Roseateles amylovorans: one gene and its partner. The protein of the gene in region 1 interacts with the protein of each later gene in a pairwise test. Links are inferred from orthologs where the notes say so. Each region holds a gene or a part of one and is shown on either strand. Other genes may lie near its edges.

The links. Proteins that work in one complex are often made in the same cells at the same time.
Region 2: the proteins of N4261_RS21215 (region 1) and grxD interact in binary tests that used the Escherichia coli proteins (3 or more experiments, as listed by UniProt). The link is inferred for Roseateles amylovorans from one-to-one orthologs.

Annotation. Positions count from the first base shown.
Region 1 is NZ_CP104562.2:5,122,352-5,126,674, reverse strand. What follows is about bases 569-3,490. They hold N4261_RS21215 (BolA family protein), read left to right. Parts: upstream 569-1,857; coding sequence 1,858-2,124; downstream 2,125-3,490. Other genes in these bases: hisD (histidinol dehydrogenase), read left to right, coding at 2,884-3,490; hisG (ATP phosphoribosyltransferase), read left to right, coding at 2,217-2,870; N4261_RS21220 (hypothetical protein), read left to right, coding at 1,278-1,616; N4261_RS21225 (TetR/AcrR family transcriptional regulator), read left to right, coding at 569-1,118. In the rest of the region: N4261_RS21230 (ABC transporter ATP-binding protein), read right to left, coding at 1-197; more of N4261_RS21225, read left to right, coding at 369-568; more of hisD, read left to right, coding at 3,491-4,194. UniProt on the Escherichia coli protein: Involved in cell resistance against acid stress.
Region 2 is NZ_CP104562.2:5,470,826-5,473,777, forward strand. It holds grxD (Grx4 family monothiol glutaredoxin), read left to right. Parts: upstream 1-1,295; coding sequence 1,296-1,610; downstream 1,611-2,952. Other genes in the region: prmC (peptide chain release factor N(5)-glutamine methyltransferase), read left to right, coding at 1-155; N4261_RS22685 (hypothetical protein), read left to right, coding at 328-939; N4261_RS22695 (UbiX family flavin prenyltransferase), read left to right, coding at 1,610-2,203; N4261_RS22700 (lytic transglycosylase domain-containing protein), read right to left, coding at 2,260-2,889. UniProt on the Escherichia coli protein: Monothiol glutaredoxin involved in the biogenesis of iron-sulfur clusters.

The DNA.
Region 1 (4,323 bases):
ATCAGGCTGGTCTTGCCCGCACCGTTGGGTCCGAGCAGGCCGAAGAATTCACCGGGTTGGATGTCGAAGCTGACCTGATCCAGCGCCTTCACCTGGCCGGCGCGGTAGGTCTTGCTGACTTGATGGAAGCGAAGGGCGGGCGGACCGCCAGCCGGCGCGCTGGAGGCGGCCGGCGAGGTAGGGGGGCTTGCAAGCATGGGCGGCGATTGTAGGCAGCCGCCTTGAACCGTGTGGGCCCGGGGCTTTGCCGTCGCGCGCTCGTCACGGACCTGGGCAATGGCCGGTACGCTTGTCACGGTTCATCGAGGCATCACGCTGGAAATGCCCGATCTTGATGACAGAATCGCTGCATATCCGCACACAAGCCCATGGCCACCAAGAAGCCGCGACGCACCGCCGAACGAATCCTCGAAGTCACCCTGGATCTGTTCAACCGCTTTGGCGAACCGAACGTCTCCACCACGCTGATTTCGGCCGAACTCGGCATCTCGCCCGGCAACCTCTACTACCACTACCCGGCCAAGGACGAGCTGATCAACGCGCTGTTCGGCCGCTACGAGCGCGCGCTCTCCGAGCTGCTGGGCGCCTCCGACAACGTGCGCAATGTGGAGGACGCCTGGCTGTTCTTCCACATGCTCTTCGAGCTGATCTGGCAGCACCGGTTCCTGTACCGCGACCTCAACGACCTGCTCTCCAAGAACCGCAAGCTGGAGACCCATTTCCAGAACGTGCTGGCCCAGAAGAACCAGGCCATGGCGGCCATCCTGGGCGGCTTGCAGGCCGGCGGCGCGCTCACCATGCAGGTCCGCGAGGCCGTGCCCACGGCCAATGCGATGGTGGTGCTGCTCAGCTACTGGCTGAGCTATGAATATGTCCGCGACCCCCGCAATGCGCTGGAGCCCGACCGCGCCGGCGAGGCACTGATGCGCGGCGCCTTTCATGTGCTCGGCCTGTTGCTGCCCTATCTGGAGCCGGCATCGCGCGAGCATCTGTTCAAGCTGGTCGAGCAATACCAGGCACCGTCTGCATCGTCGAGCGGTCAGCCCACATCAGCCACCACGGCCACCACGGCCACACTGGCCGCAGGCGGTTCGGAGTCGGGCAGTCCACCGCGTTGAACGTCGCACGGCGTCGTTAGCAGCACGCGCGACCTGGCCGATCGGCACAAACCCTGAATTTGTGCGGAAGCGGCCCCCGCAAACGCGGATGGCGATGCAAAAAGCAACCCTATAAGCTAGGGATATCTTGTCACCCGTTCCTCTGAGGGAGCTGTCCGAATGAAGCACGTCCTGAGCACCACCGCCGCTGCTGCCGTCCTGGCCCTGATCGCTCCGCTGGCGCACGCCGCGGCGGAAAACAGCGAAGCCCAATCGCTGCGCGCCGAATGCGCCGCCCAGCATGCCGTCAGCTTCGACGCGCCGGCCCAGTCCAACGAGTACCGCTTCGTCTACAGCAAAGGACAGTACCGCGGCGAAGCCAAGGACGGCCAGCCCGTGGCCTGCGCTCAGGCCCAGTACGGCGAATTCCTGGCCAGCGCCGACCCGGTGCGCGTCATGAATGCCTATCCCACCGCCGCCGGCCGCGCCAAGGTGACGGGCAAGGCCGCCAGCAAGTAAGCCCGCCGCCCGATCGCCGAAGGGTGTCGAAGAACGCCGCTGAACGCTGCCAAACGCCGCCGACAGGCGGCGTTTGTCTTTGCGGCGACGAGGCTCGCGACCGCCCGCGGCGACGGCCTCCGCTGCCAGGGCCAACGGCGCGCAAGCGGGCCCGCCCGCGACGATCCGTAGTGATCCGGCCCGCGCTGCCAAATCCCCCGGGCGCCTACGGCTCACCCTCGACGATACAATCGCCGCCATCATGGCCGACCCGACCCCCACCGAAGTTCAAAGCTACATCGCCCAAGGCTTGGCCTGCACCGAGCTGCAGGTCGAGGGCGATGGCCGTCATTTCTTCGCCACCATCGTGTCGGCCGAGTTCGATGGCCTGAGCCGGGTCAAGCGTCATCAGCGCGTGTACCAGGCGCTGGGCGACCGGATGCGCGAGCAGATCCACGCGCTGTCCATGAAGACCCTGACGCCCACCGAATGGGCGCAGCAGGGCACCGACCTGCATCACCATTCCTGACAGCCACCCAGCTTTGCAGCGGGTGGCGGTGTGGCGCCGTCCGGTGATCCCGCTGCCGTCCCGCTGAACCGATACGTTCACGAGGACACCGCATGATCACCCTGGCACTCTCCAAGGGCCGCATCTTCGAAGAGACCCTGCCGCTGCTGGCCGCTGCTGGCATCCGCGTGCTGGAAGATCCGGACAGCTCCCGCAAACTCATCCTGCCGACCAACCAGGACGCCGTGCGCGTCGTGCTGGTGCGCGCCACCGACGTGCCCACCTATGTGGAATACGGCGGCGCCGACATTGGCGTGGCCGGCCGGGACGTGCTGATCGAGCACGGCGGCGCCGGCCTGTATCAGCCGCTGGACCTGCGCATCGCGGCCTGCCGCATGAGCGTGGCCGTGCGCAATGACTTCGACTACGAACATGCCGTGCGCCAGGGCTCCCGCATCCGGGTCGCCACCAAGTACACCGGCATCGCCCGCCAGCATTTCGCGGACAAGGGCGTTCACGTCGACCTGATCAAGCTCTACGGCTCGATGGAGCTGGCGCCGCTGACCGGCCTGGCCGATGCCATCGTCGACCTGGTCTCCACCGGCAGCACCCTCAAGGCCAACCGGCTGGTGGAGGTGGAGCGGATCATGGAGATCTCGTCGCGGCTGGTGGTCAACCAGGCCGCGCTCAAGCTCAAGCGCGAGACGCTCAAGCCCTTGATCGATGCGATCGCCTCGGCGATTCCGTCGTCCCCCGTTGCCGCCTGATCAGGAGCGCCCGATGCTCAACCTGCGTACCCTCCGTACCGCCGACGCGGACTTCGAGGCCGAATTCAAGCGTGTGCTGCACTGGTCCGCCGAGACGGATGCGGCCATCGAAACCCGCGTTGCCGAGATCCTGGCCGATGTTCGCCAACGGGGCGACGCCGCCGTGCTCGCCTACACCGCCCGCTTCGACGGCCTGCAGGCCGGCTCGATGGCTGAGCTGGAACTCACCCGTGAAGAGCTGAAGGCCGCCTTCGACGGCTTGCCCGAGGCGCAGTCGCACGCCCTGACGCAGGCCGCCGAGCGTGTTCGCCGCTACCACGAGCGCCAGAAGAAGGCCTGCGGCGAGAGCTGGAGCTATCACGACGAAGACGGCACGCTGCTGGGCCAGAAGGTCACGCCGCTGGACCGCGTCGGCATCTATGTGCCGGGCGGCAAGGCGGCCTACCCGTCCAGCGTGCTGATGAATGCCATCCCCGCGCAGGTCGCCGGCGTGCCGGAGATCGTCATGGTCGTGCCCACGCCGCGCGGTGAGAAGAATCCGCTGGTGCTGGCCGCCGCCTATGTGGCGGGCGTGCATCGCGCCTTCACCGTCGGCGGCGCACAGGCAGTGGCCGCATTGGCCTACGGCACAGCCACCGTGCCCCGTGTCGACAAGATCACCGGCCCCGGCAATGCCTATGTCGCCAGCGCGAAAAAGCATGTGTTCGGCCAGGTCGGCATCGACATGATCGCCGGCCCCAGCGAGATCCTGGTGCTGGCCGACGGCACCACTCCGCCGGACTGGGTGGCGATGGACCTCTTCAGCCAGGCCGAGCACGACGAACTGGCGCAGAGCATCCTGCTCTGCCCGGACGCGGACTACATCGCCCAGGTGCGGTCGTCGATCGAGCGGCTGCTGCCCGACATGCCCCGGCGCGACGTGATCCGCGCCTCGCTGGAAGGGCGCGGCGCGCTGATCCACACCCGCTCGATGGACGAGGCCTGCGAGATCAGCAACCGCATCGCGCCGGAGCACCTGGAAGTCTCCAGCAACGAGCCGCACCGCTGGGAGCCGCTGCTGCGCCATGCCGGGGCGATCTTCCTCGGTGCGTTCACCAGCGAGTCGCTGGGCGACTATTGCGCCGGTCCCAACCATGTGCTGCCGACTTCCGGCACCGCGCGGTTCTCGTCGCCACTGGGCGTTTACGACTTCCAGAAACGATCCAGCCTGATCGAAGTCAGCGAGGCCGGCGCACAGGTGCTGGGCCCCATCGCCGCCACGCTCGCCTATGGCGAAGGCCTGCAGGCCCACGCGCAGGCGGCGGAGTTCCGACTCAAGCGTTGACCGCCAGCCGCCCCGGGGCGGGCCGCCGCTGGCGCACCCTGTTCGGGTCGCTATCGGACGCTGGGTCAATGGCGGAATGCTGCATCGCGGCTGACGGGACGCGGTCTCGTTTGCAGGCCATCCTTGTGG
Region 2 (2,952 bases), 350 kb from region 1 along the record:
GGCTGCGGCCCGGCGGCTGGTTGCTGCTGGAGCACGGCTGGGATCAGGCAGAGACGGTCGCCGAACGGCTCTGTCAACGGGGTTTCCAGGCGGTGTCCAGCCGCCGCGACCTGGGCGGACAGCTCCGCACGACGGGCGGATGCTGGCCCGGCTGAACGACTGGATACCTTCTCGGCGGGTGATTTACACCCGTTCCATATCGCTTCGGTAAAACCGCAACAGCAGCCGCACACCCGTCGACTTCGGGCTACCCAAGCCCCAGGGTCCCGCGTAGCATGATTCGATCGGGCCGATGATTCGCATCAGCCCTCGACTGGGAGACCTGCAATGCGCGCCGCACATCTGCCCCTGCGCCTGGCCGTGGTCCTGGCCGGTATCACCTTGGCCGGATCGGCGTGGGCCGAGCAGGGGCTGCAGCTCAAATCGAAAGCGTTCAGCAGCTGGCAAGCCCGGCTGCAGCTCAGCCAGAGCCTGGACGATGTCAACGCCAGCTACGACGCCCGCCGCGGCAGCCGCGTGCTCAGCGCCAATCTGCTGGGCGACTATTACCTGACCGGTTCCGGCCTCGGCCGCGACACCCGCGGTGGCCTGCGCGCCACCGGCGGGTTGATGCTCGGTCCGATGTCGCTGGTGCAGAGCAGCTCCGGCCTGGCGCTGGGTCGCGGGTCGACGCTGACCTCCTACTTTTCTGTCGGCCAGCGCGGCCTGAGCCTGCTGGCCGCGCCGGAGCGCGAGAACAGCCTGCCGATGTCGTCCTATGTCGGCGTCGGCTACACCAGCTATTCGCTGCGGGGCGGCTGGGGTTTCAGCGCCGACCTGGGCGTGCTGGCCAACAACACCCCCGCCCTGCGCCTGGGCAACAGCCTGCCGCAGGACGACACCAGCCGCGACATGCGCTTCAAGCCGGTGCTGCAATTCGGCGTCAGCTACAGCTTCTGAACGGCGTCCTGCCTGCCTGCTCGGCGTCGGCCTGCCGGCTGAGCTGGGCTGGGCTGGGCTGGCCTGGACTGGGCTTGGATGGCATCGCATCCATGCGGCTGACCGCCAACGTGAGCGCCTACGCACACGCGTGAGAGACGCCATCGGCCACGCACGCGAATCTTTCGGGCCGCACCCACCACTGACCTCGCGCCCCAGCGAGTGACTTCATCCGGTGGGCCGGTTTTCTGAGGGAATCTGCCTGCCTGCGCACGGCCTTGGCGACTGTCTGATAATCGCGGCATGTCCGGCGCACCGCGGCAGTCGCCTGCCGTTCGCGCCCCTGACGCATTCAACACAAGACAAGGATCACCGCCATGAGCGACGTTCAGCAACGCATCGACGACCTGGTCAAGAACAACCGCGTGATGCTCTTCATGAAGGGCACCGCCCAGTTTCCGATGTGCGGCTTTTCCGGCCGCGCCATCCAGATCCTGAAGGCCAGCGGCGCGTCCGATGTGAAAACCTTCAATGTGCTGGAAGACGAAGGCGTGCGCCAGGGCATCAAGGATTACGCCAACTGGCCCACCATCCCGCAGCTTTATGTCGACGGCGAATTCGTCGGCGGCTCCGACATCATGATGGAGATGTATGAGAGCGGCGAGCTGCAACAGCTGCTGACCAAGTCCTGATGACCAGCGGGGCGCGTCCTCGCCTGGTGGTCGGCATCACCGGCGCAACCGGTGCGGCCTACGGCGTGCAGTTGATTCGGCGCGCCCGCATGCTCGGCGCCGAGACCCACCTGATCCTCAGCCCGGCCGGCGTGCTCAATGCCCACCATGAGCTAGGCATGGGGCGCGACGCGCTGGAGCGGGAGGCGGATCGCTCCTACGCTCCCGGCGATGTCGGTGCCTGCGTGGCCAGCGGCAGTTTCCGCACCGCCGCCATGGTGGTCGCCCCCTGCTCCATGCGCACCCTGGCCGCGATCGCGAACGGACTGTCGGACAACTTGATGACCCGGGCCGCCGATGTGACGCTCAAGGAGCGTCGGCGCTTGATCCTGATGGTGCGCGAGACGCCGTTCAACCTGGCCCACCTGCGCAACATGACGTCGGTGACCGAGATGGGCGGCATCATCTTCCCGCCGCTGCCGGCGCTCTATCTGAAGCCGCAATCGATCGATGAGATGGTCGCGGAGACCGTCGAGCGGGTGCTGGAGATGGCGCAGTTGCCGGGCGCGGAGCCCCAGTCCTGGCAAGGCTTGCGGCCCTCGTCCACGTCCTGAACGCGGGAGCGCCGGCGTGACAGCGGGCGGCCGTTGAGCGGTCGCCCCTCCATCGTTCAGGTCTCGCCGGGCATCAACCAGCGTTTGCGTGCCCCCATGACCGCATTGGGATACTCCGGTCGACCCCGGCTGCCGTTGTAGCGACCGAGGGCGAGGTAGAGGTTGCCCTTCTCGATGTCCAGGTAGTGCCGCATGATCACGCAGCCGAAGCGCAGATTGGTCTGCATGTGGAACAGCCGTGAGGCTTGTCCGTCCCCAATCAGCCGCGCCCAGAACGGCATCACCTGCATGTAGCCACGCGCGCCCGCGCTGCTGATCACGTATTTGCGGAAGCCGCTTTCCACCTGGATCAGGCCCATCACCAAGGCAGGCTCCAGACCGGATCGCGCGCTTTCATACCAAACGGCTTCCAGGAACTCGATGCGGGTCTGGGTTTCGCTCTTCTGGCGCTTCAGCCGCTCGCTCATTTCGCCCAGCCAGCGCAGATAGGCCAGCCGCGCTTCAATGCCACTGAACGTCGGCTTGGGCGGAGCGCCGTAGGCAATCGCGGCGGAGAGCGCGGACCGCACCGAATCTGCCAGCGGCTCTTCCACCTGCGCACCGGCCCAGGCGCGGCGAGGCGCCAGGCCACAGCCGGCCGCCAGGCCCGCCAGCATCAGCCTGCGACGACCAAGGCCGGTGGGCATCGCCGCCGCAGGGGCGTTCTCAGATGAAGAAGGGACCACATCAGCGGCCCAGGTGCGAAACAG